DNA from 4 places in the Robertmurraya mangrovi genome. Region 1 is predicted to be linked to each of the others. Evidence: a T-box and tRNA genes for the amino acid it is inferred to sense, from the RefSeq annotation. Region 1 holds a T-box; the other regions hold tRNA genes.

Region 1 (7,692 bases):
AGGGAAGTCATACCCCAAAATATAGGTATTAATAAAATCGACAACCTCTTTATAATAAACACGGTCAATAAAATTACCAATTGCACCACCAAGCATAAATCCTAGTGAAACACCTAATAGCCATTTGCCTCTAGCTGCCTTATACATGTAATAGATAATTCCAATGATAACGACTATTGTCACTACATAAAAGAACCACATTTGTCCTTGTAGAATCCCCCATGCTGCTCCTCGGTTTCGATGGGAAGTAATATATAAAAAATTTTCAATTACTTGGATGCTTTCTCCCAATTCCATCTTTTTTACGATTAGCCACTTTGTCCACTGATCAAGTGCAATAATAAATAGTGCGATTATTATGTAATAAAACACAAAGGCAACCTCCAAACCGTTCTATAATTGTTACCTTTGCATTTTAGCATAATCTTCTATAAAACGTAACTGTTCGTGTATTTTAACAGCCTAATAAATAGACTTACAATAAAATCGGTCTAAACCCTGACAGTCTTCCAATGTTTTTAAAGTTGGTATTTGTTTTAATAAATCCAGCGGAATGAGTTCTCCTGAAATCTCACATTTACCGAAATCACCTTTTTGTAGTTTGCCTATCGCCGAATTAATATCGTCTAACTCTTCTTTAATCCATTGCTTAACTTTTGATCCATTACCGTTTTCAAGTCTCTCTAATAATTCTTCTTGGGTTTTACGGAGTTCTGAATAGAGCCTTTCTTCAAATGCTTCCATACCGTTACCCCCATTCTAATTATTGGCTGTTTGACTAATTGTCTTGTTTGTGTAATTAGTATTTCCGCTAGTAATCGATTGACACGGTAAAACAATTTACAAACAAAACAACAATTAACGGAGGAGGAAGAAAAAGGGACAGTCCCTCTTTAAAAAGCTAAAGAAGAACTATCCCTAAGCATTTATACTAAATGATTATAATTTTCTTTTACAACCTCTGCACAACGTGGGCAAAGTGTTGGATGCTCTTCAACTTGGCCAACCTCTGGCGTTACTGTCCAGCAGCGTTCACAAGTTTCACCCTCAGCCTTTGAAACCACAATAGCAGCATTTTCAAGCTTAACTGCTTCAGCTGGTGCTTGGTCGTAGAAACCAGCAACTTCAAAGCCTGAAACGATAAATAATTGTTGTAAGTTTTCAGAAATCGAATCTAATAAGTTTCTTGTATTTTCATTAACATATAAAGTGACTTTTGCTGTTAATGACTTACCAATTACCTTTGCATTACGTGCTTCCTCTAAAGCTTTTAATACATCGTCACGAAGCTTCATGAAAGAAGTCCATTTATCTTCTAATTCTTTCGCATTTGGAATCTCTTTATATTCAGGTAAATCAGTAAGTTGGACACTTTCTTCTTGAACAGAAGGAATATAAGCCCATACTTCATCAGCTGTATGTGCAAGGATCGGTGAAACTAGTTTCGTTAAAGCCATTAAACTTTCATGAAGGACCGTTTGAATGGCACGTCGCTCAAAGTTTGCTTTTGCTTCAATGTATAATACATCTTTTGCAAAGTCTAAATAGAATGAGCTTAAGTCTAGTGTACAGAAGTTATTGATTGCGTGATAAATGGCAGCAAAATCGTAATTCTCATATGCATTACGTACCGTTTTAATCACTTTATTAAGTTTAACTAACATAAACTGATCTACTTCTCTTAAGTTTTCTAATGCTACTGCATCTGTCTTAGGGTCGAAATCAGATAGGTTTCCTAATAGGAATCTGAATGTGTTACGAATTTTACGGTACACTTCTGCAACTTGTTTTAAAATCGCATCAGAAACACGAACATCTGATTGATAATCAACAGAAGCAACCCATAAACGTAAAATATCTCCACCAAGCTGATTCATTACTTTAGCAGGTACAACTACATTTCCAATCGATTTACTCATTTTTCTTCCTTCACCATCTAATACGAAACCATGGCTTAGAACACCTTTGTAAGGAGCTTTTCCAGTAACAGCTACACTTGTAGATAATGATGAGTTGAACCAACCTCTGTACTGGTCAGAACCTTCTAAATATAAATCAGCAGGACGTTGTAAGTCATCTCTCTCTTCTAGTACAGATTGATGTGAAGATCCAGAATCAAACCAAACATCCATAATGTCTGTTTCTTTTGTAAACGTACCATTTGGACTTCCCTCATGAGTAAATCCTTCAGGTAATAAATCTTTCGCTTCACGCTCAAACCAAATATTTGAACCATGTTGACGGAATAATGTAGAAACGTGGTCAATAGTCTCATCCGTGATGATAGGCTCCCCATTTTCAGCATAGAATACAGGGATTGGAACACCCCAAACACGTTGACGAGAAATACACCAATCTCCACGGTCACGAACCATATTAAATAGACGAGTTTCTCCCCATGCTGGTACCCATTTAGTTTCTTTAACTGCTTCTAATAGGTCCTCGCGGAAATCCTTGATGGAAGCAAACCATTGAGCAGTTGCACGGAAAATAACAGGTTTCTTCGTTCTCCAATCATGTGGATAAGAGTGAGTGATGAAAGTTAGCTTTAATAACTTCCCTGCTTCTTGAAGCTTCTCTGTAATTGGCTTATTAGCCTCATCATAGAATAAACCTTCAAAGCCTACCGCCTCATGAGTCATAACACCTTTATCATCCACTGGATTTAGTACGTCTAATCCGTATTTTTGACCTACATAGAAGTCGTCTTCCCCGTGTCCTGGTGCTGTATGAACACAGCCAGTACCCGCTTCTGTAGTAACATGCTCTCCACACATAACAAGAGAATCACGGTCATATAAAGGATGACTAGCTACAATATATTCTAACTCCTGACCTTTAACTGTTTTTACAACTTGAGGTGATTCCCAACCAATCTCTTTCGTCACTGTTTCTAATAGGTCTTGTGCTACTAAATATTTTTGACCTTCCACTTCAACAACCACGTAATTTAAGTCAGCGTGTACACTGATTCCAAGGTTAGCAGGAATAGTCCAAGGAGTTGTTGTCCAGATAACGATTTGCGTATCTGTATCTAATACACCTTTTCCATCTTTCACTTGGAATCCAACATAGATAGATGGTGAACGTTTATCCTTATATTCAATTTCTGCTTCTGCTAGTGCAGATTCACTTGATGGAGACCAATAAACAGGCTTTAGTCCTTTGTAGATATAGCCTTTCTTAGCCATCTCACCAAACACTTTAATTTGTTGAGCTTCATATTCAGGTGTTAGAGTGATATAAGGATTTTCCCAGTCTCCTCTAACCCCAAGACGTTTGAATTGTTCACGTTGGTTATCGATTTGATCATAAGCATACTCTCCACAAAGCTTACGGAATTCAGCCACCGTTAATTCTTTACGCTTAACCCCTTTGTTTGTAAGAGCCTGCTCAATAGGTAGACCGTGCGTATCCCAACCAGGAACGTAAGGAGCATTAAACCCGCTCATTGATTTATAACGTACGATAAAATCCTTTAAAATTTTATTTAAGGCATGCCCGATATGGATGTCTCCATTTGCATATGGAGGTCCATCATGAAGGACAAACATAGGACGGTCTTTCGTTCTTTCCTGAACTTTAGAGTAAATATCAAGTTCTACCCATTTTTCTTGAATTTCAGGTTCTCTTTTTGGTAAATTCCCACGCATAGGGAATTCTGTTTGAGGCATTAATAAGGTATCTTTGTAATCCATTTTCCAACTTCCTCCCACTGAATGAAATATCTTTTCACTCCACTCATTCTTCTCAGATTAATCATTTAATAGTCTGAAAACACAAAAAACCTCCTCATCCCTAAAAAAGGGACGAGAAGGTTATATTCCCGCGGTACCACCCTTGTAGACAGAAAAATCTATCCGCTCAAGTATTCGTAACGTGAATAACACGCCAACGTTTAGTAGTCAAAAAAGACGTTCAACTTGGTACTCAAGGGTGATCTTCCAATTTTGGCTTTCATCAGGCTCCCACCGTTCCCGACTCGCTAAAAAAAGCTAATAAAATTGTACTGTCCCTATCATCGTAATAAATGATTAACTTTTGTTATGAAATTATATGCGATTAGACCGACTTTCGTCAAGCTAATGTATCTTCTTCTTCACGATTAGTAGCTGATTTTATTTCAGTTGCGTCTAACTCATATTGTAATAGATGATCCCAATCGTCATTGTTCAACATGTCTAGCTGGGCCTCGATTAGCATTTTAAATCGAGTTCTAAACACTTTTGATTGTTTTTTCAAATCTTCAATTTCTAAAGCGATTTTTCTCGCTTTTGATAAAGATTCGTTTACAATACGATCGGCGTTCTTTTCTGCCTCTTTAATAATTAGTTTTGCTTCTTTTTGTGCATTACGTCTAACTTCTTCTGCTGCTTCTTGTGCAACAATAATCGATTTGTTTAGTGTCTCTTCTATATTGGTAAAATGACCTAGGCGATCGTTAAGGTTATTAAGTTTTTCTTCTAGTTCTTTTTTTTCACGGATGATTAACTCATAATCTTTGATGACTTGGTCTAAAAATTCGTTTACTTCGTCTTCGTCATAACCACGAAATCCTTTGTTAAATTCCTTGTTATGTATGTCTAACGGTGTTAATGGCATGTGGCCACCTCCATCATTGTTGTGATTTATTTAAGCTCTATTATGTCGTTGATTTCCGCTCCAGACACTCGCTTTCCGCGGGCGAGTCTGGGAGCCTCCTCGGCGCATAGCGCCTGTGGGGTCTCCCATGACCCGTTCTCCCGTAGGAGTCGAGTGTCTTCCGCTGCAATCAACTAGATTCTATAACAAAGCCATTTGGACAAAGATTTTCCTTCAATATGTACTTAGTGTTATTATTCGACAGTTATATCTATTTTCCTGCAAGTTTTTTATTTTTTTCAAAATTCTTATAACAGATAGATATTTATTTATGTCTACCATAAACGATACGCCACTTGTCTTTTTTTGTCTTTCCCTCGATTGAACTAATTTTTGCACGGCCGTGTCCTCTTAGGGAGAGGACGTCTGCTTCCCCACATTCAAACGCTGTATTTTCAACGGTTGTCCAGTTTACTTTTACATGGCCTTGTTGAATAAAGAGCTGTGACTTTTGTCTCGAGATATTAAATACAGCGGATAGTAAAGTATCTAATCGTAGTGATGAAGCTGTTGTTGAAGCTTCTTCCCAAGTTTCATCCGTTTGAATGGAGTTCTCTAAAGGTAGTTCCTTAACTGAAATGGTTGCCCTACCTATAGAATTTAGATTAAGGCCAACGTAGTCCTTTATTTCCTTAACAGTAAAAAACTGTACCCGTTCATCTTTGATTAAAATATCTCCGTATTTTCCACGTTTTAATCCTAAAGACATTAAACTACCTAGCACTTGTTTATGTGCTATTGTAAGAAACTTTTTTGCATATTCTACTTCGAATAATTGTACCTGAAAATCCTCTTGTTTTACTTCATAATAATCTGGATAAAAAAGCGCTCGTCTACGTTCTGATCCATCATATCCACCAAAAAAATCACATCTTACATCAGATTGTTTTCCAACAATCATTTTTACTATTTGTTGCTCCCTTGGATCAAGAAAATCCGTCAGTTTTGGAGCATAAGTATTCTCAACATGATCTTTCCAATCAAGAACTTGATCAATAAATTCTCTTTCTTCTTTACGAAAATGTTGGTATATATTCATATGTACCACCTTCAATTATAAGCAAAAAGCTGCTTTCACATAAATTGTTTCTATGCTAATACGTGTATTATCCTATTATTATGGAATGAAATAAGGATAAATGAATGATTGTACTAACATCAACAAAATATAAGAAAACAGCCATAAGATTAAAGCATCCAAATATATAACTGCTGCAAACCATTTGTTGCAAAACGTAGAACTAAGATTGCAACAATAGGTGAAATATCAATCATACCCAGCGGGGGAATAATTTTTCTAAATGGCTCTAAATACGGTTCGCAAATGCGCGCTAAAAATTGACCAATTCCGCTTTCACGAGCATTAGGAAACCAAGATAGTAAAATGTAAATAATTAAAGCCCACGAGTAATAAGAAATTAGCGTTGTTAAAACACCAAAGATGAATGTCATTAGTATCTACCACCTCGAATTATCTATTTCTGTCTCTTGTAACATTTGAGAAATACTGCCAGAAACCTCTACATTTTCTGGGGTGCAAAGAAAAATATCAGTACCAACCTTTTGAATATCTCCACCGATTGCATAGACAGTCCCACTTAGAAAGTCAATAATTCTTTTAGCAGACTCTCTTTCAATTCTTTGGAGATTAACTACAACGGCTCTTCGATTTTTTAATTGATCAGCAATGTCCTGAGCTTCTGCATAGACTCTTGGTTCAATTAATACTACTTTAGAATTTGAAGACTTTTGAACACTTTGAAGGCTAACAACGTTTTGTTTTTGTTGAACAGGTTGCTGGTATTGTGTTTGCTTCCCTGTTTGTTTAACAGGCTGTTGCTGCGTCTCTGTGTGCATTTCCTCTTCATTATAGTCATATTCTTCATCTAGGAAAAAAAATGTTTTTAATTTTGATTTTAAGCTCATTATTTTTTACACCTCCTATTTTCATTCTCCGACTAAGGCTGTTCCAATCCGTATCATCGTTGCTCCTTCTTCAATTGCAATTGAAAAGTCATTGGACATTCCCATGGACAGTTCTTTACATGGAGCATAAGTTAATTGTAATTGTTGGACTTGCACTTGTAGTTCTTTTAATGTTCTAAAACATTTTCTAAGTACTGTTTCATCAGAAGTGTAAGGTGCCATGGTCATTAAACCAACCACATGAATGTTTGATAAGTCCATTAAGTCATGTATGAATGGGATAAGAGCATCCGGTTCTAATCCTTGCTTAGATTCTTCACCAGAAACATTTACCTGAACAAAACAATTTATTTTATGACTAGCACGCTTGTCAATTTCTTTTGCAAGGCTTATTCGATCAAGGGAATGTATGTAATCTACTTTATCAATAATGCTCTTTACCTTCCTAGACTGTAGGGACCCAATGAAGTGCCACGTAGGCTTATCTTGTAAATGTTCCCACTTTGCCAATAAACCCTCTTCCCGGTTTTCACCTAAATGAGTTACACCTGCTTGAACCGCCTCAGCCGCTCTTTCTAAACTTACATACTTTGTTACAGCGATTATGGTCACTTCTTCTGTTTGTCGATTTGATTTTTCGCAAGCAGCAGATATTTGTGTCATGATTTGCGCTAGATTGTCCTGAACCCTCATTAAATCTTTATTAATCCTCCTTCCAGCCGATAAAGCTCATCATACGTCCTGTTTTTCCTTTATCACGTCGGTGCGAGAAAAAAGTCTCTTTATGACAGCTAGTACAAAAATTCGTTATCTGAATATTTTTGTCCAATATACCGGATTTTATAAGGATCTGCTTATTCAATTCCTGCAGATTTAAGTAATATTGATTACCACTAATTAGATTATATGGTTTTTTTTCGACAGGTTCTAGTCTATTTTGTACTTTCGTGATAACTTTATCATCTACAATATAACATTTTTCGCAGATGGACGGGCCAATCACAGTTAAAATGTCCATTGTTGGAATGCCTTCTTCTGTAAAAACCTTTACCATTTCTTCAGCAATTCCATCAACTGAACCTTTCCAGCCTGCGTGGGCAATTCCAATTGCTTTATATTTAGGAG
Region 2 (7,692 bases), on a different contig from region 1:
ATGCCAATCATGACAATGAATGACATCTGGAAAATAGTTTAGATGTGATAAACTTTCTAAAACAGCTCGGTTAAAGTAGGCAAAACGTTCACCATCGTCAAAGAACCCATAAAGCTGATTACGCTTAAAATAGTATTCATTGTCAACTAAATAGAAAGTAACTCCCTCAAATGTCACTTCCTCTATTCCACAATACTGTTTTCTCCAGCCTACATTCACTGTAAATTCTGCTATCTTACTGCTTGTTTTCAAAAGCTCTTCTGAAATCGTTCCATATTTAGGAAGGATGACTCTAACTTCTGTTCCGAGTTTCTTTAATTCTTTCGGAAGTGAACCTGCAACATCTGCAAGTCCACCTGATTTTATAAATGGAACACATTCAGAAACAGCAAATAATACTTTCACGACTTCATCAACGCCCCTTGTATTGTTCCTTTACGTATAACATAAGGTGACTCAACAGAACCAATCATAATAGTACCAGGCTCTATCTTTACATCCTTGTCTAAAATCACCGATTCTAACACACAATTTTCACCAATTTGACTCTTCTGCATAATAATACAATTTTTCACAGTAGACCCTTTACCAATCTTAACTGCTCTCGAAATCAGGCTATTTTCCACATTACCTTCAATGAGACATCCATTTGCAATCATTGAATTTCGTACAAAAGCACCCTTTAAATACCGTGTGGGTGGTTCATCTTTTACTTTCGTGTAAATAGGCTGATCCTTTAAAAACAGTTGTTTCCATACATCAGGTTTAAGGAGATTCATACTTGTTTCGTAATAAGCTTGAATGGAATCAATTTGCTTCGCATACCCACTATATTCATAGTGACATAGTTTATAAGCATGATTGATATCTGTTACAACATCTCGCATACATGTATAACCAGTCATATCTCGGTTTTCGATTAAGTCCATTAGCAAAGAAGTTTTCACCAAATACATTTGGAGTGACTTACTATTATTTCTAATCTCAGTAATATCACAGCCACTGTTCACATGCCATTTGAGCACTGGTTTAAAATTCATATTGAACACAGTAAAACAATTTGAAATTAAAGCGTACTCTTGTGTACTTCTATGGAAAAAATCTATATTAGCGGCAAAATGATTAAAAGAACCAATTCCCTTACTTGAACCATCTATAATCGGTGAAGGAAAAAAGAAAAGGCCATCTCTTTTTCTATTTAAATCCCAGTTTTTTCCTGACCCTAAATGATCCATTAGTGAACGGTATTGAAACTTTGGAAAAATAGCAACACTTTTAATACCTGAATTCACCATATTAGATAATATAAAATCGATTAAACGATATCTTCCACCGAACGGTACCGCAGCAAGTGAACGATGAAGAATCAGTTCCTCTAAATCTTCATGATAAGTTGTAGCATCAATAACTCCCAGTAATTTATTACTCAACTAGATCACCCCAAGTTTTATCTCTTATTTCCCAAAATCAACATGTACTAAGCTTATTATTAAGAATAAATTTCTTTCAACATCTCTTCTGTAACTAGGACTATCTCATCTATCTCTGTCGAAGCCCTAATCACTGTTCCATCTGGTACTTTCATATTTGAAGGTACAATCGCTTTTTCGATAAAGCAGTTTCTCCCTACAATAGCATCTGGCATAATAACAGATTCTCGAACCATTGAACCACTTTCAACTTTTACCCCTTGAAATAAAACGGATTTCTCTACGTCACCTTCAACTGTACACCCTTCGTTAATGAGGGATTCAGTCACTTCTGCTTCAGGAGAAATATACTGAGGCGGATGATTAGGGTTAACTGAGTAAATTCTCCAATTATAATCAAATAAATTTAGTTCACAGTTTTCATCTAGGAGATCCATATTGGCTTCCCACAGACTCTTAACTGTCCCCACGTCTTTCCAATATCCACTGAATGGATAAGCAAATAGTTTCTTTTTCTCATCTAATAATAGAGGAATCACATCTTTACCAAAGTCATGGCTAGATTCAGGATTACGATCATCCATTTCCAAATAGTCCTTTAAAATAGACCAGTTAAAAATATATATACCCATCGAAGCTAAATTATTTTTGGCAAATTGTGGCTTTTCATCAAACTCGGTTATTCTCATATCTTGGTTAGTATTCATAATCCCAAAGCGACTAGTTTCTTCCCATGGAACCTCAATAACCGAAATCGTAACATCTGATCCTTTTTCAATATGATACTCAAGCATAAGTTCATAATCCATTTTATAAATGTGATCACCAGATAAAATGAGCACATACTCTGGATCGTACTGTTTTAAATAATTCATATTTTGATAAATGGCACTAGCTGTTCCTGTATACCATTTAACCTCGGAAGATTCACTATAAGGAGGAAGGACTGTAACCCCTCCGTTTTTGCGATCGAGATCCCAAGCACTACCTATACCGATATATGAATTCAAAACTAGAGGCTGATATTGCGTTAACACACCCACTGTATCAATACCAGAATTCGTACAATTACTTAAAGTAAAATCTATAATTCTATACTTTCCTCCAAATGGTACGGCTGGTTTTGCTAAACTTTTAGTTAAAGAGCTAAGCCTGCTTCCCTTTCCTCCTGCTAATAACATTGCTACGCACTTCTTCTTTACCATTACCCTTCCTCTCCTTCCGATGCTTTACTGGTCGTAATATAGAAATCCCAAATGGTGGGATTGTCATCTTGATTGAAAATGGCTTTCCATGAAACACTTTATCTTCTGCGAGTATGACCTTTTTATTAACTACTCCAGTTCCACCAAACTGGATCTCATTGCTGTTAAAAACTTCTCTATATGACCCTGCTTTTGGAACACCCACTATGTAGTCTTCATATGTGTGATTTTTAAAATTACATACAATAACTAAGAAGTCATCCTCTAAATTTCCCTTTCGAATAAAGGAGAAAATAGACTGATTATAGTTATGAACATCAATCCATTCAAACCCTTCAGAAAGGTGATCTAGCTCAAACAAAGGTTTTGAACGCTTGTAAATTTTCATTAACTCTTTCACATAATCATTTGTCTTCCTATGCATCTCAAAATCTAATAGATTCCAATCTAATTGTTCTTTATCCTTCCATTCAGAAAACTGTCCGAACTCAAAGCCCATAAACAACAGTTTTTTTCCAGGGTGGGCCATCATAAATCCTAGTAATAGCCTTAGTTGAGCAAATTTTTCCCAATAGTCTCCTGGCATTTTATTTAAAAGTGATTTCTTTCCATGCACAACTTCATCATGTGAAAAAGGTAAGACAAAATTCTCCGAGAAAGCATACATGAGAGAAAAGGTTACTTTTTCGTGAAGCTTTGAACGTTCATTAGGATGGCTCTCCATATAATCCAAAATGTCGTTCATCCACCCCATATTCCATTTATAATTAAATCCTAAGCCTCCATAATGAATAGGGGCAGTCACCTGTGGCCAATCTGTAGAATCTTCGGCTATCATTAGTACACTCGAATCATAATGAAAAACCGTTTTGTTCAATTTCTTTAAAAAGTCAGTACCAAATGTATTCTCTTTGTTTTCTGAGTTCGGCCAAAAAATAATGTTAGATACAGCATCTACACGAAATCCATCGATATGATAGTATTCCATCCAAAATCTAGCGTTAGATATTAAATAACTCTGTACTTCTGTTTTTCCAAGATCAAAGTTTGCTGTTCCCCAAGTAAAATTTTCTCTATCCATAACGGTTTCGTATTCATATAAATACGTACCATCAAAGCGGTGGAGTCCATGCTCATCCTTACAAAAATGTCCAGGAACCCAGTCCATAATGACACCAATATTATTTTGATGACAGAGATCAATAAAGTACATGAGATCATGAGGAGTCCCATAACGACTAGTAACCGAGTAATAACCAGTCCCTTGATAACCCCAAGAAATATCGAGCGGATGCTCAACAAGAGGTAACAACTCAATATGTGTAAAACCATGATCAAGAACATATGGTATTAAATCATTCGCTAACTCACAATACGTCAGAAACGTTCCGTCCTCTTTTTTCTTCCACGAACCAATATGTAACTCGTAAATAACCATTGCATTAGAGTACACTTTCTTTCTATTCTTCATTTGTAACCATCGCTGATCCTTCCACTGATAGCCATCTAGTGTATATACAATGGATGCAGTATTCGGACGAACCTCTGAATAAAAAGCAAATGGATCTGACTTTATTAACTTTTCACCGTTTGATGTGGTGATTTCATACTTATAATAGGAACCCTCAAGGTCTTGCTCAACAATGAGCATCCATATTCCTTCGTTATTCAATTTTTCAAAACTGTATCCCGTTCCGTTCCAGCTATTAAAATCCCCCAATAACTGAACGTTCTTGGCATTTGGTGCCCATACACAAAAACGGGTGCATAATTTGTTATTCGTATGAATTACATGTGCTCCAAACAACCGATAACTCTCGAAGTAATTCCCCTCATGGAACAGATGCACTTGGTAATTGGTCGGAATCAATAAATCGACTGACACTCTATTCCCCGCCCTACTCTTTAATTTCTTTCACTTTCCTGTATTATTCTAGGAAGTATTTTAATATCCTTGTAAAAGTTTTTTAAATTTTAAGACAGTTTCTACAACAATCTGCTATATGTCGGGAGAAAATATTGAACTTCTCGTTCATTCGACAGCATTCCCCTATAATTTCTTCTACAAATTTGATAATTGAAAGAAAAAATATTTTTCATTGAATAATAAATTTTAGTCACTTACAACGGAATTTATGAAAGAAATTTTGTAATACTAATAAAAAAAGATATTTATGAATGGTTAAAATATTTTGACAATAATAGTATTTTTGTATGAGTGAATAGGTTTAATTGGAGGATTAACTCGTTGGAATTTGTTGCTTTGGGAGTTATGTATGATTTCTGCATACAGACTTATTAGTCACATGCGGACTATAGATAGGACTTATATCGGATACTATTTTTTTGCAGGAAAAGCAAAAAGGGGCTGTTCAAAAAGTCATTATAAAAATGACTTTTGAGCACAGTCCCCGTTTTATTAGGTTAGTTCTCATACTTTGATGGGTTTAGTAAGGTTGTCCGTTGATTTCCGGTCCAGTCACTCGCTTTCCGCGGGGAGGAAGTCAAGCCTCCTCGACGTGCCGTCTGTGGGGTCTCGACCTTCCTCTCCATCCCGCAGGAGTCAAGTGCCTTCCCTTCCAAACAACTCTGTGCTTTATACTAAGTCATATTTTCCGAAATAAACAAAAAGAGTTGCTGCATAAGCAACAACTCTTTTTGTAATGACCCATACGGGATTCGAACCCGTGTTACCGCCGTGAAAGGGCGGTGTCTTAACCGCTTGACCAATGGGCCAAATATATGGCGGAGAAGGAGGGATTTGAACCCTCGCGCCGGTTACCCGACCTACACCCTTAGCAGGGGCGCCTCTTCAGCCTCTTGAGTACTTCCCCATATGGCTCCGCAGGTAGGACTCGAACCTACGACCGTTCGGTTAACAGCCGAATGCTCTACCACTGAGCTACTGCGGAATAATATAATCTATACTGGTGGGCCTAAATGGACTCGAACCATCGACCTCACGCTTATCAGGCGTGCGCTCTAACCAGCTGAGCTATAGGCCCAAATGGAGCGGGTGATGGGAATCGAACCCACGACATCAGCTTGGAAGGCTGAGGTTTTACCATTAAACTACACCCGCGTTACTATAAATGGGGCGACTGATGGGAATCGAACCCACGAATGTCGGAACCACAATCCGATGCGTTAACCACTTCGCCACAATCGCCATGGTCTTACATAAGGATAAATTCAAATGGTGGCTCAGGACGGAATCGAACCGCCGACACAAGGATTTTCAGTCCTTTGCTCTACCAACTGAGCTACTGAGCCGTAAATGGCGGTCCCGACGGGAATCGAACCCGCGATCTCCTGCGTGACAGGCAGGCATGTTAACCGCTACACCACGGGACCACTTAAGATGGATTATTGCGGGGACAGGATTTGAACCTGCGACCTTCGGGTTATGAGCCCGACGAGCTACCAGACTGCTCCACCCCGCGATAATAGTATTAATTTCATATTGCACATGCTCTTTGTTTAAGCATAGACTATTCCGATTAACCGCCCCGATTTCAGAAAAAATCTCAAGAAGTGGCTCAATCGGTGCGCTGTAGAGTAATCGAAGAAGCATATTCGATCGTGCTCCACCCCGCGATAATAGTATTAACATTATTTTTTTGTAAAATAAATGGAGGAGGTAGAGGGATTCGAACCCCCGCGCGGTTTGACCCGCCTGTCGGTTTTCAAGACCGATCCCTTCAGCCGGACTTGGGTATACCTCCGTAAAATGTTAATGGTGGACCTTGTAGGACTCGAACCTACGACCGGACGGTTATGAGCCGTCTGCTCTAACCAGCTGAGCTAAAGGTCCATTTTGGTAGCGGCGGAGGGAGTCGAACCCACGACCTCACGGGTATGAACCGTACGCTCTAGCCAGCTGAGCTACACCGCCAAAATGAAATATTAAAAAATTCAGGAAGATTCTTTTCACTACACTCCGTTTCGTGAGTGAATTAATGTAGATTCTTTTTTCTCCACTACGTTACGAAAAAAAATCTAAGTGGAGCCTAGCGGGATCGAACCGCTGACCTCCTGCGTGCAAGGCAGGCGCTCTCCCAGCTGAGCTAAGGCCCCATATAAAAGTACTAATGATCGGGAAGACAGGATTCGAACCTGCGACCCCTTGGTCCCAAACCAAGTGCTCTACCAAGCTGAGCTACTCCCCGATAACTAATGGCGCGCCCGAAAGGAGTCGAACCCATAACCTTCTGATCCGTAGTCAGACGCTCTATCCAATTGAGCTACGGGCGCATAATAAACCTTCAGCTTTCGCTTTAAAACAACTTTTTTTTGCTATTGCAAAAAAGTTAAGTGCCGAGGACCGGAATCGAACCGGTACGGTAGTCACCTACCGCAGGATTTTAAGTCCTGTGCGTCTGCCAGTTCCGCCACCCCGGCATTTCTTGGAGCGGAAGACGGGATTCGAACCCGCGACCCCCACCTTGGCAAGGTGGTGTTCTACCACTGAACTACTTCCGCGTTACATTATTTTTGGTAAATTGTTTACTAGAAGAGCAAATATGGTGCGGGTGAAGGGAGTCGAACCCCCACGCCTTGCGGCGCTAGATCCTAAGTCTAGTGCGTCTGCCAATTCCGCCACACCCGCAATGTAATTAAGTAAACTTCCTTTGCTATTGCAAAAAAAGTTTGATGAGCCATGGAGGACTCGAACCTCCGACCCTCTGATTAAAAGTCAGATGCTCTACCGACTGAGCTAATGGCTCTCAATAATATTTGGCTTTATACTTTCATTCTTCACTGAATTCAGGCATCTACGATGTCCCCATCTCAGGAAGATTACTCAAGAAGCGGCTCGATGGGTACAACTCGAAGCAATTCAAGTAGTATTGCTCGTTGCTCTACCGGCTGAGCTAATGGCTCGTACAAAAATAATAATGGTGCCGGCGATAGGAGTCGAACCCACGACCTACTGATTACAAGTCAGTTGCTCTACCAACTGAGCTACACCGGCATATTAAGATTAAAAGTTAAAGAGAATTAAGGATTTTACTCCACTAAGTTCCGTAAAAAATTCTTGGTGGAGGATGACGGGA
Region 3 (7,692 bases), on a different contig from region 1:
TAAAAATTTTCCTTAATATTAGTCTGGTGGCGATGGCGAGAAGGTCACACCCGTTCCCATACCGAACACGGAAGTTAAGCTTCTCAGCGCCGATGGTAGTTAGGGGCTGTCCCCTTGTGAGAGTAGGACGTCGCCAGGCATACCCCATTTGGGGTTTTTATTATGTCATTTTTAAATGGCCCATTGGTCAAGCGGTTAAGACACCGCCCTTTCACGGCGGTAACACGGGTTCGAATCCCGTATGGGTCACCAAGATTTTTTTCGTAACGTAGTGGAGAAAAAAGAATCTTCCTTAAAACGTAGAAAAATAGAAACATTTATATATGGAGGATTAGCTCAGCTGGGAGAGCACCTGCCTTACAAGCAGGGGGTCGGCGGTTCGATCCCGTCATCCTCCACCAAGAATTTTTTACGGAACGTAGTGGAGTAAAAAGATTCTTCCTTAATGTTGCCGGTGTAGCTCAGTTGGTAGAGCAACTGACTTGTAATCAGTAGGTCGTGGGTTCGACTCCTATCGCCGGCACCATTTTTTTATTATTTCGAGCCATTAGCTCAGTCGGTAGAGCAACGAGCAAAGCTACTTGAATTGCTTCGAGTTGTACCCATCGAGCTGCTTCTTGCTTAATCCTCCTGAGATGGGGACATCGTAGATGCTTAACTTCAGAGAAGGATTAGAAAATATAGGCTAAATTATATTGAGAGCCATTAGCTCAGTTGGTAGAGCATCTGACTTTTAATCAGAGGGTCGGAGGTTCGAGTCCTCCATGGCTCACCAAATCTTTTTGCGTAAGCAAAAGAGATTTCCTTATTATGTTTTCGCGCTAGCAAAAAGAAGTTTCCTTTAAATTTGCGATAGCAAAAGAGATTTAATTTAATTACATTGCGGGTGTGGCGGAATTGGCAGACGCACTAGACTTAGGATCTAGCGCCGCAAGGCGTGGGGGTTCGACTCCCTTCACCCGCACCATGCTTATTCAATTAATGCCGGGGTGGCGGAACTGGCAGACGCACAGGACTTAAAATCCTGCGGTAGGTGACTACCGTACCGGTTCGATTCCGGTCCTCGGCACCAAGTTTTTAATTACATGTTTCATATGCGCCCGTAGCTCAATTGGATAGAGCGTCTGACTACGGATCAGAAGGTTATGGGTTCGACTCCTTTCGGGCGCGCCATTATTATCAAGCAGTTACAACTAGATATCGGGGAGTAGCTCAGCTTGGTAGAGCACTTGGTTTGGGACCAAGGGGTCGCAGGTTCGAATCCTGTCTTCCCGACCATTATTTTTTATGGGGCCTTAGCTCAGCTGGGAGAGCGCCTGCCTTGCACGCAGGAGGTCAGCGGTTCGATCCCGCTAGGCTCCACTTGAATTTTTCACGAAACGAAGTGTAGTGGAAAGAATTTTCCTTTTATTTTTTCCGTAACGTAGTGGAGTGAAAAAGAATCATCATTAAGTTACTCACGGTATCAAGTGTATTGAAAAAATACTACTTATATACTATTTTGGCGGTGTAGCTCAGCTGGCTAGAGCGTACGGTTCATACCCGTGAGGTCGTGGGTTCGACTCCCTCCGCCGCTACTATATTAATACACATTTGGAGGTATACCCAAGTCCGGCTGAAGGGATCGGTCTTGAAAACCGACAGGCGGGTCAAACCGCGCGGGGGTTCGAATCCCTCTACCTCCTCCATTTATTTTAAATATTATTATCGCGGGGTGGAGCACGACCGAATATGCTTCTTCGATTACTCTACAGCGCACTGATTGAGCCACCTCTTGAATTTGCTTTCTGAAATCAGGGCGGTTTTCAAAATAGATATGCTCATATAAATGAGCATAGATAAATTTTTATATATACTATTATCGCGGGGTAGAGCAGTCTGGTAGCTCGTCGGGCTCATAACCCGAAGGTCGCAGGTTCAAATCCTGTCCCCGCAATAATCCATCTGGTCCCGTGGTGTAGCGGTTAACATGCCTGCCTGTCACGCAGGAGATCGCGGGTTCGATTCCCGTCGGGACCGCCATCTTTATACAGCTAGTAATATACTGCTGTTAATATAGATTATTTTTGTGGCTCAGTAGCTCAGTTGGTAGAGCAAAGGACTGAAAATCCTTGTGTCGGCGGTTCGATTCCGTCCTGAGCCACCTTTTATTTTTATACGGAGGGGTAGCGAAGTGGCTAAACGCGGCGGACTGTAAATCCGCTCCTTAGGGTTCGGCGGTTCGAATCCGTCCCCCTCCACCAAAGCTTTTTACGAAACAAAGTGTAGTAAAATAGCTTAATAAGTTTTTATGGCGGTTGTGGCGAAGTGGTTAACGCATCGGATTGTGGTTCCGACATTCGTGGGTTCGATTCCCATCAGTCGCCCCATATTTCTTTTTTTATTGGGCTATAGCCAAGCGGTAAGGCATCGCACTTTGACTGCGACATGCGTTGGTTCGAATCCAGCTAGCCCAGCCATTTTATTTTACTTTTATAAATCCATTGCGGGTGTAGTTTAATGGTAAAACCTCAGCCTTCCAAGCTGATGTCGTGAGTTCGATTCTCATCACCCGCTCCAAATTGGGGCCTATAGCTCAGCTGGTTAGAGCGCACGCCTGATAAGCGTGAGGTCGATGGTTCGAGTCCATTTAGGCCCATCATAATACATAAATTTAGAACTAATCCTTTTGGGTTAGTTTTTTTTATGCAATTAATAGGCTTTTGGAGTAATCTAGTTTATATAAGTAAAAAATAATTTCCAGAGGTGTACAATGAAAGAAATGCAAGAGTTCTTAAAGAGTTATCACAAAGAAATGAATTGGGAAATAGATAGAGATGGTTATGAGAGTGCGCGTGCTTCTCTTTTAAATAACTACATGTTGTTGACAACAGAAGTTTCCGAAGTTGCAGAAGAACTTAGAAAGCTCTTCAATTTAACAAATAACAATATAAAACAAGGCATTGATGCAGAAGAATCATTTAGCCAAGCCAAAGAGACTGTTAGAGAGGATTTGGGTAAAGAATTTGCTGATTGCCTTGCATACATAATTAAGATTGCTAACTACTTTGAAATTGATCTAGAAGAAAGCTTTTATGAGAAAATGGAAGAAGTTAAAAATAGAAAAAATAAAGATATAAGATTGAAATAGGTTTAATGGATATTAGAGCACAGTTACTATCGAGCAGCTGTGCTTTTACCTTTGTACCTAGAGTATATTAAGTAAGATATTAAACGTATATATTCAGATATTACATTTTATTTACCCCTCCCACTTGACTTAGAGTTCACTCTAACCCTTACAATTCATGCAACTAACCAAAAAAGGAGAAATGCATGTGTTGTATTCAAAAGTAATAGTCACGAAATACGGAGGGCCAGAAGTATTGGAAATGGTAGAGGGATCACTGCGACCGCCATCAACAGGAGAGATACTACTCAAAGTTCAGAGTGCAGGTGTTGCCCTTGCCGACATTATGAGGAGGGAAGGAGTATATCCCATGTCACCACAACCTCCATTTACACCTGGATACGATGTTGTTGGAATGATAGATATGATTGGTGAAGATGTGACAGGTTTTAATTTGGGTGAAAGGGTGGGTGTCTTTTTTCAAGAAGGGGTTGGAGGTTATGCGGAATACGTATATGCAAATCCAATTCAACTAATTAAGATTCCAGACTCTATCAAGTCCAGCCATGCTAATGCTGTCCTCTTAAATTATGTTACAGCCTATCAAATGCTAAGGCGCATTGCTAAAGTAACGGAGGGAGAAACGATCCTGATTCATGGCGCAAGTGGTGGGGTGGGAACGGCACTTTTAGAGCTCGGAAAGTTATTTAACTTAAATATGTTTGGAACCGCCTCAAAAGCCAATCATTCCATCGTTTCCAAGTATGGCGCCTATCCAATTGACTATAAAAGTGAAGATTTCGTGGAGGTTTTAAGACACTGTGCACCGAATGGTATAGATGTAGTATTTGATCCAATTGGAGAAGAGAACTGGTCACGCTCCATTGAAACGTTAAGCCAAACTGGCCGTTTTATAGGCTATGGCTTTACTTCGGCGATAAAAGAAGGACCTTTTGATAACTGGCTAAAAGAATGGAAAGTTTTCCAAGAACGAGTTCAAAAAGACAAAGGTAATCCTATCTATTTTTATAGCGTTACAAATCTCAAAAAAGAAAAGCCAATATGGTATAAGGAAGACTGTCAATTACTCATGAGTTTATTAGAAAAAGGAAAAATCAAGCCTCATATAGCACATGAAATTCCTTTTAAGGATGTCAGGCTTTCTCATGAAATGATTCAAAAGTCTGTTGGTAAAATCATTCTTATTTTCTGAGAAAAGGAGATTAATCTGTATGTACTCAATTAGTGAAATCTCCAATCTTACAGGGATTTCAGCTTTTACTCTACGATACTATGAGAAGATAGGAGTTCTTCCAAATCCCAATCGAAAAAATGGAATTCGTGAATATAGTGAACAAGACCTTGAATTTATTCTATTTATCAACGGCTTGAAGAAAACGGGAATGAAGCTTGAAGATATTGCAAAGTTTTCAGAAGATGGTTGCCTAAAGTCACAAACGGAGGAGACCATCATTAGTGATACACTATCGAAGCGAATTGATATTTTAACAGAACACTTAGAAAGTCTTGAGCAGCAACTATCAGATATTCTTGCCGTAAAAAAAGTAGCTGAAGATAAAAAAGCTTTTTACTCAAGTATGTTACATAACAAGAGGTAAAGATATGAACAAAATCATGATTGTAGAGGACGATACAAAGCTAGCGGAGTTACTGAAATTGTATATTCAAAAATACGGCTATGAGGTTATAGCTGTAACTGATTTTGATCGAGTATTCGATATCTTCCAAGCTTACCAGCCTAATTTAGTTTTGTTAGATGTGAATCTACCGAAGTTTGACGGGTTTTATTGGTGTAGACAGATTCGTGCGGCCTCAACTTGTCCCATCATTTTTATTTCCGCTCGCTCAGGTGAAATGGATCAAGTAATGGCATTAGAATATGGTGCGGACGACTACATAACAAAACCATTCCATCATGAAATCGTTATTGCAAAAATAAAAAGTCAGCTTCGAAGGGCTTTCGGGGAATATGCCCCTAAATTAGAGGAACGAGTAATTAGTCATCACGACCTGATCTTGTACCCTGAAAGGTTAGAGTTAACAAAGGGAAGCAAAACGACACTACTAACAAAAAAAGAAGCAACTATACTAGAAGTTTTAATGAAGCGCTATCCTAAAGTAGTAAGCAGAGAATTACTCCTAGAAAAATTGTGGGACGATCAGTCTTTTGTAGATGAGAATACATTAAATGTGAATATGACTCGGGTGCGGAAAAAGCTACAGGAAATCGGGATAAATGACGGCATAGAGACGATCCGCGGAGCAGGATATAAACTGGTGTGGGAAAATAGCAAATATGAAACTATTCATTCGTGACCACTTGCCATTAGTCATTATCCATATTATCCAACTGTTTTTAGTACTACTGATCTATTGGTTGGATGGGTATCGAAATCTTCCAACAGCTTTTTATTCCATTTTCCTTGGTATGAGCATACTAACTGGTTATTTACTCTATCGCTATATCCGTTTACGGTCTTTTTACAATCGATTATCGAACCCTATGGAGACACTGGATGAATCCATAAACAAAAACGGAAATGCTCTTCTAGCTGAACAATTAAACGATCTTTTAAAGCATCAATATCGTCTGTATCAGCAGCAAATGAAGTTAGGTGAAAAGAAGCGTGACCAACATATAGCTTTTATGAACTTATGGGTCCATCAAATGAAAACACCTTTGTCTGTTATTGACTTAATCACACAAGAAGAGGATGACCCCCGGTTTCGCAGTATTAAAGAAGAAGCGGACCGTATGGGTAAGGGGATTGAGATGGCACTATATGCTGCTAGATTAGATGCCTTTGAACAGGATTTTGCAGTAGAGAGTGTCCATCTTCGTAAAATCATCGAGAGAGTTCTCCAAGAAAATAAGCGTCTTTTTATTAGAAACAAAGTCTTTCCAACTGTTGAAATCTCTGAACATATCATAGTAGAATCAGACGCCAAATGGTTAGCATTCATTTTAAATCAATTAATTACAAATGCAGTCAAATATACAGCCAACCTGCATCATACGATTACGATTCTAGCTAAACTAGAAGAACAAGAAATGATCCTTGAAGTAAAGGATTACGGTGTGGGGATACCATCCTCAGATATTAATCGAGTTTTCCAGCCTTTTTACACAGGAGAGAATGGAAGAAACTTTGGGGAGTCCACAGGAATGGGGCTTTATTTAACTTCGGAAGCATGTAAACATTTAGGCCATAAAATTGAGGTACAATCAGAGGTTGGACAAGGAACAACGGTTCGAATTGCTTTTCAATCTTATATACTCGAAGATGACTGACTATCTCGGTCATCTTTTTTTCTTTTGCGAAATCTTACAAAAGTGTAAGGGAAATGAAAGAAAAGTCGATAGGAAGCCACCGTTAAATTCGGTACACTTAACCTAGAAATGAAGAAGTCAGTGAAAGGAGTACTGAATCATGAACATGATGGAAGTACAGAATTTATGCAAAGTATATGAGGGGAAAGTTGCTTACCGTGCCCTTACAGATATTAATCTTACTATTAGACAAGGAGAGTTTGTTGGAGTAATGGGCCCTTCAGGTAGTGGAAAGACCACTCTTCTAAACCTTGTATCAACTATAGATACACCTACAACAGGAAACATTTTAATAGGCGGGAAGGATCCTCATTCATTAAAAATAAATGACTTAGCCAGGTTTCGGAGGAGAGAGCTTGGATTTGTGTTTCAGGATTTCAATCTTCTTCAAACTTTAACCGTGGAAGAAAATATAGTCTTACCTTTAACTCTCGATGGAGAAAGTGTGAAGGTAATGGATGAGAAGCTAGCCATTGTAGCTAAAAAGCTGGGAATTGACCATATTCTAAAAAAACGTACTTACGAAATTTCAGGTGGGCAAGCACAAAGAGCGGCCATTGCACGAGCGATTATCCATTCTCCTAAGCTACTGTTAGCCGATGAACCAACAGGAAACCTTGATTCAAAATCAGCAAAGGATGTAATGGAAACGTTAAGCACCATCAATCAAAAAGACGGAACTACTCTAATGTTGGTAACCCATGATGCGGTGGCTGCGAGCTTTTGTAACCGTGTTATTTTTATAAAAGATGGCCAACTATATAATGAAATTCATCGTGGAGAAAGTCGCCAAGTGTTTTTCCAAAAGATTATCGACGTACTTTCGTTGTTGGGAGGGAACGCACATGACCTTTCGACAATTCGCGTTTAATAACGTTATTCGAAATAAACGTATTTACGCCGGCTATTTTCTAAGTAGTGCCTTTTCGGTAATGGTGTTCTTTGTATACGCGATTTTTGCCTTTCATCCAAATCTAACAAATGAGAGCATTGGTTCACAGGTGGCAATCGGATTGCATTTTGCCGAATCAATTATCTATGTTTTTTCGTTTATTTTTGTACTGTACTCTATGAGTTCTTTTTTAAAGACTAGAAAAAAAGAGTTTGGTTTGATGGTCATGCATGGAATGACTAATAGACAGTTAAGAACTATGGTATTTCTAGAAAACATGCTTATTGGCTTTTTTGCTACCATTATGGGAATAGGAATTGGATTCATTTTAGCAAAATT
Region 4 (7,692 bases), on a different contig from region 1:
CTAATCAGTATTTAAATCCAAGGATGAGCTTTTTAATAAAAACAAATCTTTAAATAGGAAAATCTCATTTTATTCCCTATTATACCCCTGACAAAGGGGCTAAAAACGCAAAAAAGTGAATGTTTCTCTTGTCCTTTACATTAAATGGTATTAATGCGTTTTACCATCAATGGGCAGGAGGGACAAGATGAAAGTAAAGAAAGTAATGGTTGTTGTGGTGAGTGTATGGTTACTAACCGCTTGTATGCCTCTCGGTTTGGAGGAGGCTATTCAAAAAGAGATTCCTTTTAATGTTGCAAGGGTCTTACACAAAGAAGAAGTACCCCATGGTGTAGTCATTTTATATACAACAAAGCAAGAAAGTAAATTAGGAGAATTTGAGACCATAACAGCTGCCTTTTTAAAAGGAGACGACCAAAATGGCTGGAGTAATGCGGGGAATAACCATTGGGATTATTATGAACACAAACAGTTTACCACTTATAAAAAAGCTTTTTATGATTACGACACAAAAGGTAAGCTAGAAAATAAAATCAGTCTCTTATTAGGGAAAATTGAAAATAAAAAGATTAGGAGCATAGAAGTTGCCGGGAAAGAATATGAAGAGGCTAAAGTGATTGAAGTAGATGGTGTAAGGTACTATTATCAGTTTGGAGAGTATTCAAAGGTAAGAGGGTTAAGCAAAAACGGTAAAGTAGTGTATAGGACAAAGCTTCCTAATTAACTAAAAAAAGAAGAAAGAGACTACAAGGGTAGCCTCTACATAGGAACATTTAATGGGAGAATGTGATCGCGCAAAAATTCATCAAGCATCTTTTCATAATCAGCTTTATTTTCATTGAGTGATTGGGCGTGAACGCCGTTCATTGCCATAAATAATTTTTTTGGACCTTTTTTCCTCTCAAACAACGCTTCAGTCATGGAAGGTAAAATGAAGTCATCTTTTTTACTATGAATAAACAAAATAGGCTTTTTTATATTCTCTATAACGGAAATTGGAGAAACATCACGTAAAGAATATCGATCTCTCATTCGAAGAAAAATATTTGCAATAGGAATGACGAGCTGAGAAGGGATTTTAAGCTCCACTTTAATTCTGTGAGCCAGCTGTTCCTTAAAGTCAGAGAAAGGACAATCGGCAATATAGAAATCAGCCCCATCCTCTAATAACCCTGCATATAAAATCATTGTTGCTGCTCCCATGGATTCTCCGTGTATACCTAATTGTATACTTGATCCTTTTTCTGCTTTTAACCAATCAACTACTGCTTTTAAATCATATTTTTCGTAGTAACCATAACTCGTAGTTTTTCCTCCTGATTCACCGTGCCTACGATGATCGTATATCACGCAATTAAACCCTCGCTCTAAAAAGAGATTCATGTACTTCACTGAATTTAATTTGTTTTCTGTTACACCGTGACAAATAATTACATATCGATCAGCTCGATACGGTTCTACAACAATAGCTTTTAATGAATAACCGAAAGGAGAAGAAATTAAAACTTCTCTTTTTGGTAGTTCATCGTAGTGTAATGGATTAAGTCTTCCAGCTTCTTTTTCACGATTTAAAATAAATAAATCATCTTTCCTCTTCAAAAACATAAGGCGGTTCGTAAAGTACAAGCCAAATGTTGCTACGAAAAAGATAAATGAAAAAAGGAAACGAATAGTTCTTCTCAGAAGACATCACCCCTTTGAACCTGTTTAAATTATTTTACCACTTAGAGGGAAATTTAGACAAAAAATCAACTTAAAGTAGGAGATTCGAAAATTTAATGAGGAAAGCACCTCTATAAAATAATAATAAATTAAAATAGTTCCTAAAAAATGAGTAGGAGACTAGAAAAAAATCAGCCCAATGTTTATTGAAAATATTATTGACATAACATTATAATTGATAGTAATATAAGAAATCTCGACAGGATAATAAAATATTTCAAAAGAGATTCATACAAAAAAACGTTGACAACAAAGTAGTTGTTATATATAATTTATAACTGTCGCAGATTCATTAATAACTATTCTAAAATAGTTTTAAATAATGGCCCATTGGTCAAGCGGTTAAGACACCGCCCTTTCACGGCGGTAACACGGGTTCGAATCCCGTATGGGTCACCAAGTTTTTTTTACGGAACGTAGTGGAGTAAAAAGAAAACTTCCTTAATCCTTTACGAAACGTAGTGGGATAAAAAGAAACTTCCTTCAAGGAGGATTAGCTCAGCTGGGAGAGCACCTGCCTTACAAGCAGGGGGTCGGCGGTTCGATCCCGTCATCCTCCACCAAAACTTTTTTACGAAACGTAGTGAAGTAAAAAGAAACTTCCTTTTTCAAAACATTCATGCCGGTGTAGCTCAGTTGGTAGAGCAACTGACTTGTAATCAGTAGGTCGTGGGTTCGACTCCTATCGCCGGCACCATTTATTCAGAAAATATTGAGAGCCATTAGCTCAGTCGGTAGAGCATCTGACTTTTAATCAGAGGGTCGGAGGTTCGAGTCCTCCATGGCTCACCAAAGCTTTTTGCGATAGCAAAAGAATTTTTCCATACGCGCCCGTAGCTCAATTGGATAGAGCGTCTGACTACGGATCAGAAGGTTATGGGTTCGACTCCTTTCGGGCGCGCCATTATCACTTATACGACTATGGGGCCTTAGCTCAGCTGGGAGAGCGCCTGCCTTGCACGCAGGAGGTCAGCGGTTCGATCCCGCTAGGCTCCATCTAGATTTTTTCACGAAACGTAGTGTAGTGAAAAGAATCTTCCTTAACGTTTCCATAATTACGGAGGTATACCCAAGTCCGGCTGAAGGGATCGGTCTTGAAAACCGACAGGCGGGTCAAACCGCGCGGGGGTTCGAATCCCTCTACCTCCTCCATTTTGCGGGTGTAGTTTAATGGTAAAACCTCAGCCTTCCAAGCTGATGTCGTGGGTTCGATTCCCATCACCCGCTCCAATTGGGGCCTATAGCTCAGCTGGTTAGAGCGCACGCCTGATAAGCGTGAGGTCGATGGTTCGAGTCCATTTAGGCCCACCAGATAATCCTAAATAAAGAAGAATCAATACTAACTATTCCGCAGTAGCTCAGTGGTAGAGCATTCGGCTGTTAACCGAACGGTCGTAGGTTCGAGTCCTACCTGCGGAGCCATTTTTTATATGGGGAAGTACTCAAGAGGCTGAAGAGGCGCCCCTGCTAAGGGTGTAGGTCGGGTAACCGGCGCGAGGGTTCAAATCCCTCCTTCTCCGCCATACATAAATTGTAATTCAACACTAATCAAAAGATGGTTAGTGTTTTTTGTACTATAAAGGCTTTTCTTGTTAAGAATCTTTTCTTATTAAGAAATAAATAAGATTTCGTTAAGAAGGAATTAAAACTCTCGAGGTAAGATAGTCCTATACGACTTAATTCAGGAGGTACATTGTGGGAGTTTCAGAATTGAATATTCATCTCTTTAGAAAAATAAATGATTTAGGAAAAGAATACACATATTTGAATCCGTCATTTGTCATTATTACTGAATATATGGTGATTTTTTTAGCCCTGAGTGTGGTTTACTTTTGGTTTACGAGAACCGAAAATAATAGAATGATGATTATATCTGCTTCTTTTGCTTTTATTCTTGCTGAAATAATAGGTAAGACAGCAGGTAAGTTTCATTCTAATCTTCAACCATTTGCAGAATTATCGAGTGTAAATCAATTAATAGATAAAGCAATCAATAATTCTTTTCCAAGTGATCATACAATCCTTTTCTTTTCGTTTTGCGTTTCTTTCATGCTTTTTAAGAAGAAAGCAAGCTTCTTGTGGATTTTGTTAGCCATGCTAGTTGGACTTTCTCGAATTTGGGTGGGAGTTCATTATCCTTTTGATGTTCTGGTGGGAGCTTTAGTAGGCAGTATCTCAGCAGTACTAAGTTATATTCTAATACAGAGAGTAAAACTATTTAATAAGCTTCTTGAGATATATGAAAAAGTTGAAAAAAATCTACTTCCTGTAAAAGAAAAATCAAAGGATCTCTAATGACATAAATAAAAAAATCAACGCAACGAATAAAAGCGTTGATTTTTTTATTAGTAATTATTGCGGAGAGTTTTGTCTTTTTGTTGGGTGAATGGCTTTTTCTAAATCTTCCGCTGCAATGGTTTGTTTTACATTATCGGCATTTGGCTTACCCTTTTGAGAATAGCCTTTGTCACGTTTTTGGCTCATGATTTAATCCTCCTCACCTTAAGATAGACTTTCACTTAACAAAAAAGTCTATTTATAAGATGGATTTCGAAGAAGAAGGATATTCACTTTTTAAACCTTTTCTGCATGAAGGCGATAATAGGAACTATCAATCGTGCGAGTTAGGTATGGTTTAACAACTTCAATAGCTTCCAATAGCTTATCCAAGTCAACACCTGTTTCAATTCCCATTCGATGAAGCATAAAAATCACGTCTTCAGTAGACGCATTGCCAGAAGCTCCTGGGGCAAACGGGCATCCTCCAAGACCACCGGCAGAAGTATCAAAGCGGTCAACTCCAGCTTGAAGTGCGGCATAGATATTCGTAAGCGCCATATTTCGAGTGTCATGGAAATGAGCAGTTAATAAAGTATTAGGGAATGCTTCTTTTAACTTACTGAATAAGGAAAAAGATTCATGCGGAGCTGCCATCCCAATGGTGTCAGCAACACTTAATTCATCTACACCAGCTTCTACAAATTCTCTACATAAGCTAAGCGTGTCTTCTTCAGCTATTTTACCTTCATAAGGACAATAAAAAGACGTAGAGATACATGCACGTACAAAGTAGCCCTTTTCCTTTAGTTCGGCAATTATAGGCTTTAGTTCTTCCATGCTTTCAGACGTTGTTTTGTTAATATTTTTCTTATTAAAACTGTCGCTAACACCTACAAAAACAGCCACAGCCTGACAGTTTGTATCTAAGACACGATCCACACCTCTGCGATTTGGAGCTAAAACAATATGTCTTGCATTTGGGTCTAAACAATCTGCTACAATCTCAGCAGCATCACTCATTTGTGGAACCCATTTTGGTGAAACAAAGGATGTTAGCTCCATTTCATTTAAACCTGATGCTTGGAGTTTTTGAATAAATTGTTTTTTTACTTCAGTAGGTACGAAAGCCTTTTCATTTTGTAAACCATCTCTAGGACCCACTTCTATAACTGTTACTTTTTTAGGTAATTGATTTGTCATGTTTACCCCTCCTGTTCTCATAGTTTTATTGTAGAGTGAAAAAAATATAAAAAGCAAGAATAATAGAAATTTTGACAAAATAAGAGGATTTTTTTTATTTCGCTCGAACTATTAATAGTGAAACTGTTTGAAAGGGATGAAGAATATGGCATCAACAGAAGTAGTCATAGTAAGTGCTGTTCGAACAGCAATTGGTAGTTTTAATGGTAGTTTAAAAGGTGTATCAGCCCCTGAACTTGGTGCGATTGCCATAAAAGGTGCTTTAGAAAAAGCAGGTTTAAAACCTGAGCAAGTAGATGAAGTCATTCTAGGAAATGTATTACAAGCTGGACTTGGGCAGAACCCTGCACGACAAGCAGCTCTTAAAGCAGGACTTCCAGAAACGGTTTCTGCCATGACAATAAATAAGGTTTGTGGTTCAGGTTTGAAAGCGGTTCATTTAGCTACTCAAGCAATATTAGCGGGAGACGCTGAAATTGTAGTAGCAGGTGGAATGGAAAATATGAGCCAAGCACCGTACATATTAAAAAATGCTCGTGATGGCTTTAAAATGGGCGATCAAAAATTAATTGATACGATGATTTCTGATGGTTTATGGTGTGCATTTAACGATTATCATATGGGGATTACGGCAGAGAATTTATGCACGAAGTATGATTTAACTCGTGAAGAACAAGATCAATTTGCGGCACTTAGCCAAGAAAAAGCAAGCCAGGCTATAGAAGCAGGCAAGTTTAAAGATGAGATTGTACCTGTCATCATTCCACAACGTAAAGGCGATCCTGTTGTGTTTGATACAGACGAGTATCCGAAAAAGGGGACAACCGCTGAAAAATTAGCAAATCTTCGTCCAGCATTTAAAAAGGATGGAAGTGTAACAGCTGGAAATGCCTCAGGAATAAACGATGGAGCTGCCATCTTACTTGTTATGAGCAAGGCAAAAGCGGATGAGCTTGGAGTAAAACCACTAGTAACAATTAAAGCAAATGCAAGTGCTGGTGTGGATCCAAGTATTATGGGAATCGGCCCTGTATCAGCTGTTAAGAAAGCTCTTGAAAAAGCAGCTGTATCAATGGATGAATTAGAGCTAATTGAAGCAAATGAAGCATTTGCAGCACAATCTTTAGCTGTAGATAGAGAGTTGCAATTTAATAAAGAGATCCTTAACGTTAATGGTGGAGCCATTGCTTTAGGACACCCAATTGGAGCTAGTGGGGCAAGAATCCTTGTAACACTAATTCATGAAATGAAGAAAAGAGAAGCGAAAAAAGGTTTAGCAACTTTATGTATTGGCGGCGGGCAAGGTGTCGCAACAATCGTTGAGCTAGCCTAAAATATTTTACTTTTTACTAAATCTAAAAAAGTAAACGATTACAAAAGAAAGGGGAGAAGAAAATGAAAAGAATTTGTACTTCCTTTCAGGATGCAGTTGCGGAGATAAATGATGGAGCAACGTTGATGGTTGGAGGGTTTGGCCTATGTGGGATACCTGAAAATCTGATTTTAGCATTAGTAGAAAAAGGCGTGAAAGATTTAACGGTGATCTCCAATAACTGTGGTGTAGATGATTGGGGATTAGGATTACTTCTTAAAAATAAGCAGATTAAGAAAATGATAGGGTCATATGTAGGTGAAAATAAAGAGTTTGAAAGACAAGTTTTGTCAGGTGAAATCGAGGTTGAATTAACACCTCAAGGAACCTTAGCAGAAAAAATTAGAGCAGGTGGAGCAGGAATCCCTGCATTCTATACTCCAGCTGGTGTAGGAACTCCTATCGCTGATGGTAAGGAAACTAGAATGTTCAATGGAAAAGAGTATTTACTTGAAGAAGCTTTAACAGCTGATTTCAGTTTAGTAAGAGCATGGAAAGCAGATAAGATGGGGAATCTTGTGTATCACAAAACCGCTCGAAACTTTAATCCGATGATTGCAGCAGCAGGAAAAGTAACCATTGCTGAAGTAGAGAACCTTCATGAAATTGGAGAGCTTAATCCGAATGAAATTCATACTCCAAGTATTTATGTTCAGTCATTAATAGAAGGTAAACAAGAAAAGAGAATTGAAAGACTAACGGTGAAAAAGTAAGGGGGGATTTTAATGAGTAACGTTCGTGAAACCATTGCTAGAAGAGCGGAAAGAGAAATTGAAAATGGGTTCTATGTCAATCTAGGGATCGGAATGCCGACACTTGTTGCGAACTATATTTCTGAAAATAAACAAGTCGTACTTCAATCAGAAAATGGATTACTAGGTATTGGGCCTTATCCTGAAGAATCGGATGTTGATCCAGATTTAATTAATGCAGGTAAAGAAACAGTTACAGCTATCCCTGGTGCTGCCTATTTTGACAGTGCGGAGTCATTTGCTATGATTCGTGGTGGGCATGTAAATATTGCCATTCTTGGTGGGATGGAAGTTTCTGAAAAAGGGGATTTAGCTAACTGGATGATTCCTGGAAAGATGATTAAAGGAATGGGCGGAGCAATGGAT

The links. A T-box is a leader RNA that pairs with one kind of tRNA and senses whether it is charged. The one in region 1 lies ahead of ileS (isoleucine--tRNA ligase), so its partner is inferred to be a tRNA-Ile.
Region 2: it encodes a tRNA-Ile, which carries the amino acid that the T-box ahead of ileS (isoleucine--tRNA ligase) is inferred to sense. The anticodon was not compared.
Region 3: it encodes a tRNA-Ile, which carries the amino acid that the T-box ahead of ileS (isoleucine--tRNA ligase) is inferred to sense. The anticodon was not compared.
Region 4: it encodes a tRNA-Ile, which carries the amino acid that the T-box ahead of ileS (isoleucine--tRNA ligase) is inferred to sense. The anticodon was not compared.

The regions. Positions count from the first base shown of each region.
Region 1 is NZ_JAXOFX010000001.1:597,231-604,922, reverse strand. It holds gene lspA (signal peptidase II) at 1-372, opposite strand, end outside; gene SM124_RS03040 (hypothetical protein) at 463-744, opposite strand; gene ileS (isoleucine--tRNA ligase) at 927-3,698, opposite strand; T-box leader at 3,803-4,031, opposite strand; gene SM124_RS03030 (DivIVA domain-containing protein) at 4,078-4,602, opposite strand; gene SM124_RS03025 (YlmH family RNA-binding protein) at 4,907-5,680, opposite strand; gene SM124_RS03020 (YggT family protein) at 5,830-6,093, opposite strand; gene SM124_RS03015 (cell division protein SepF) at 6,100-6,567, opposite strand; gene SM124_RS03010 (YggS family pyridoxal phosphate-dependent enzyme) at 6,589-7,260, opposite strand; gene pgeF (peptidoglycan editing factor PgeF) at 7,271-7,692, opposite strand, start outside.
Region 2 is NZ_JAXOFX010000007.1:191,325-199,016, forward strand. It holds gene glgA (glycogen synthase GlgA) at 1-405, opposite strand, end outside; gene SM124_RS12785 (GlgC family sugar phosphate nucleotidyltransferase) at 402-1,430, opposite strand; gene SM124_RS12790 (glucose-1-phosphate adenylyltransferase) at 1,490-2,635, opposite strand; gene glgB (1,4-alpha-glucan branching protein GlgB) at 2,577-4,520, opposite strand; tRNA gene SM124_RS12800 (tRNA-Glu) at 5,300-5,371, opposite strand; tRNA gene SM124_RS12805 (tRNA-Ser) at 5,379-5,469, opposite strand; tRNA gene SM124_RS12810 (tRNA-Asn) at 5,473-5,547, opposite strand; tRNA gene SM124_RS12815 (tRNA-Ile) at 5,564-5,640, opposite strand; tRNA gene SM124_RS12820 (tRNA-Gly) at 5,644-5,717, opposite strand; tRNA gene SM124_RS12825 (tRNA-His) at 5,729-5,804, opposite strand; tRNA gene SM124_RS12830 (tRNA-Phe) at 5,833-5,908, opposite strand; tRNA gene SM124_RS12835 (tRNA-Asp) at 5,914-5,989, opposite strand; tRNA gene SM124_RS12840 (tRNA-Met) at 6,005-6,078, opposite strand; tRNA gene SM124_RS12845 (tRNA-Ser) at 6,268-6,360, opposite strand; tRNA gene SM124_RS12850 (tRNA-Ile) at 6,373-6,449, opposite strand; tRNA gene SM124_RS12855 (tRNA-Met) at 6,454-6,530, opposite strand; tRNA gene SM124_RS12860 (tRNA-Ala) at 6,640-6,712, opposite strand; tRNA gene SM124_RS12865 (tRNA-Pro) at 6,731-6,804, opposite strand; tRNA gene SM124_RS12870 (tRNA-Arg) at 6,813-6,889, opposite strand; tRNA gene SM124_RS12875 (tRNA-Leu) at 6,951-7,036, opposite strand; tRNA gene SM124_RS12880 (tRNA-Gly) at 7,043-7,117, opposite strand; tRNA gene SM124_RS12885 (tRNA-Leu) at 7,160-7,244, opposite strand; tRNA gene SM124_RS12890 (tRNA-Lys) at 7,290-7,362, opposite strand; tRNA gene SM124_RS12895 (tRNA-Thr) at 7,535-7,610, opposite strand; tRNA gene SM124_RS12900 (tRNA-Val) at 7,675-7,692, opposite strand, start outside.
Region 3 is NZ_JAXOFX010000020.1:226-7,917, forward strand. It holds rRNA gene rrf (5S ribosomal RNA) at 23-139, shown strand; tRNA gene SM124_RS20400 (tRNA-Glu) at 178-252, shown strand; tRNA gene SM124_RS20405 (tRNA-Val) at 326-401, shown strand; tRNA gene SM124_RS20410 (tRNA-Thr) at 451-526, shown strand; tRNA gene SM124_RS20415 (tRNA-Lys) at 700-775, shown strand; tRNA gene SM124_RS20420 (tRNA-Leu) at 883-967, shown strand; tRNA gene SM124_RS20425 (tRNA-Leu) at 984-1,072, shown strand; tRNA gene SM124_RS20430 (tRNA-Arg) at 1,097-1,173, shown strand; tRNA gene SM124_RS20435 (tRNA-Pro) at 1,202-1,278, shown strand; tRNA gene SM124_RS20440 (tRNA-Ala) at 1,290-1,362, shown strand; tRNA gene SM124_RS20445 (tRNA-Met) at 1,504-1,577, shown strand; tRNA gene SM124_RS20450 (tRNA-Ser) at 1,596-1,688, shown strand; tRNA gene SM124_RS20455 (tRNA-Met) at 1,863-1,936, shown strand; tRNA gene SM124_RS20460 (tRNA-Asp) at 1,947-2,022, shown strand; tRNA gene SM124_RS20465 (tRNA-Phe) at 2,071-2,143, shown strand; tRNA gene SM124_RS20470 (tRNA-Tyr) at 2,160-2,243, shown strand; tRNA gene SM124_RS20475 (tRNA-His) at 2,294-2,369, shown strand; tRNA gene SM124_RS20480 (tRNA-Gln) at 2,385-2,459, shown strand; tRNA gene SM124_RS20485 (tRNA-Gly) at 2,486-2,559, shown strand; tRNA gene SM124_RS20490 (tRNA-Ile) at 2,565-2,638, shown strand; gene SM124_RS20495 (MazG nucleotide pyrophosphohydrolase domain-containing protein) at 2,753-3,130, shown strand; gene SM124_RS20500 (medium chain dehydrogenase/reductase family protein) at 3,312-4,322, shown strand; gene SM124_RS20505 (MerR family transcriptional regulator) at 4,342-4,728, shown strand; gene SM124_RS20510 (response regulator transcription factor) at 4,733-5,446, shown strand; gene SM124_RS20515 (sensor histidine kinase) at 5,427-6,422, shown strand; gene SM124_RS20520 (ABC transporter ATP-binding protein) at 6,562-7,332, shown strand; gene SM124_RS20525 (ABC transporter permease) at 7,307-7,692, shown strand, end outside.
Region 4 is NZ_JAXOFX010000002.1:391,698-399,389, forward strand. It holds gene SM124_RS05015 (iron-sulfur cluster biosynthesis family protein) at 1-53, shown strand, start outside; gene SM124_RS05020 (hypothetical protein) at 188-724, shown strand; gene SM124_RS05025 (alpha/beta hydrolase) at 760-1,683, opposite strand; tRNA gene SM124_RS05030 (tRNA-Glu) at 2,047-2,121, shown strand; tRNA gene SM124_RS05035 (tRNA-Val) at 2,210-2,285, shown strand; tRNA gene SM124_RS05040 (tRNA-Thr) at 2,344-2,419, shown strand; tRNA gene SM124_RS05045 (tRNA-Lys) at 2,439-2,514, shown strand; tRNA gene SM124_RS05050 (tRNA-Arg) at 2,550-2,626, shown strand; tRNA gene SM124_RS05055 (tRNA-Ala) at 2,646-2,718, shown strand; tRNA gene SM124_RS05060 (tRNA-Ser) at 2,782-2,874, shown strand; tRNA gene SM124_RS05065 (tRNA-Gly) at 2,879-2,952, shown strand; tRNA gene SM124_RS05070 (tRNA-Ile) at 2,957-3,033, shown strand; tRNA gene SM124_RS05075 (tRNA-Asn) at 3,070-3,144, shown strand; tRNA gene SM124_RS05080 (tRNA-Ser) at 3,155-3,245, shown strand; gene SM124_RS05085 (undecaprenyl-diphosphatase) at 3,418-4,017, shown strand; gene SM124_RS05090 (hypothetical protein) at 4,075-4,206, opposite strand; gene SM124_RS05095 (hydroxymethylglutaryl-CoA lyase) at 4,297-5,202, opposite strand; gene SM124_RS05100 (acetyl-CoA C-acetyltransferase) at 5,348-6,535, shown strand; gene SM124_RS05105 (CoA transferase subunit A) at 6,598-7,287, shown strand; gene SM124_RS05110 (CoA transferase subunit B) at 7,300-7,692, shown strand, end outside.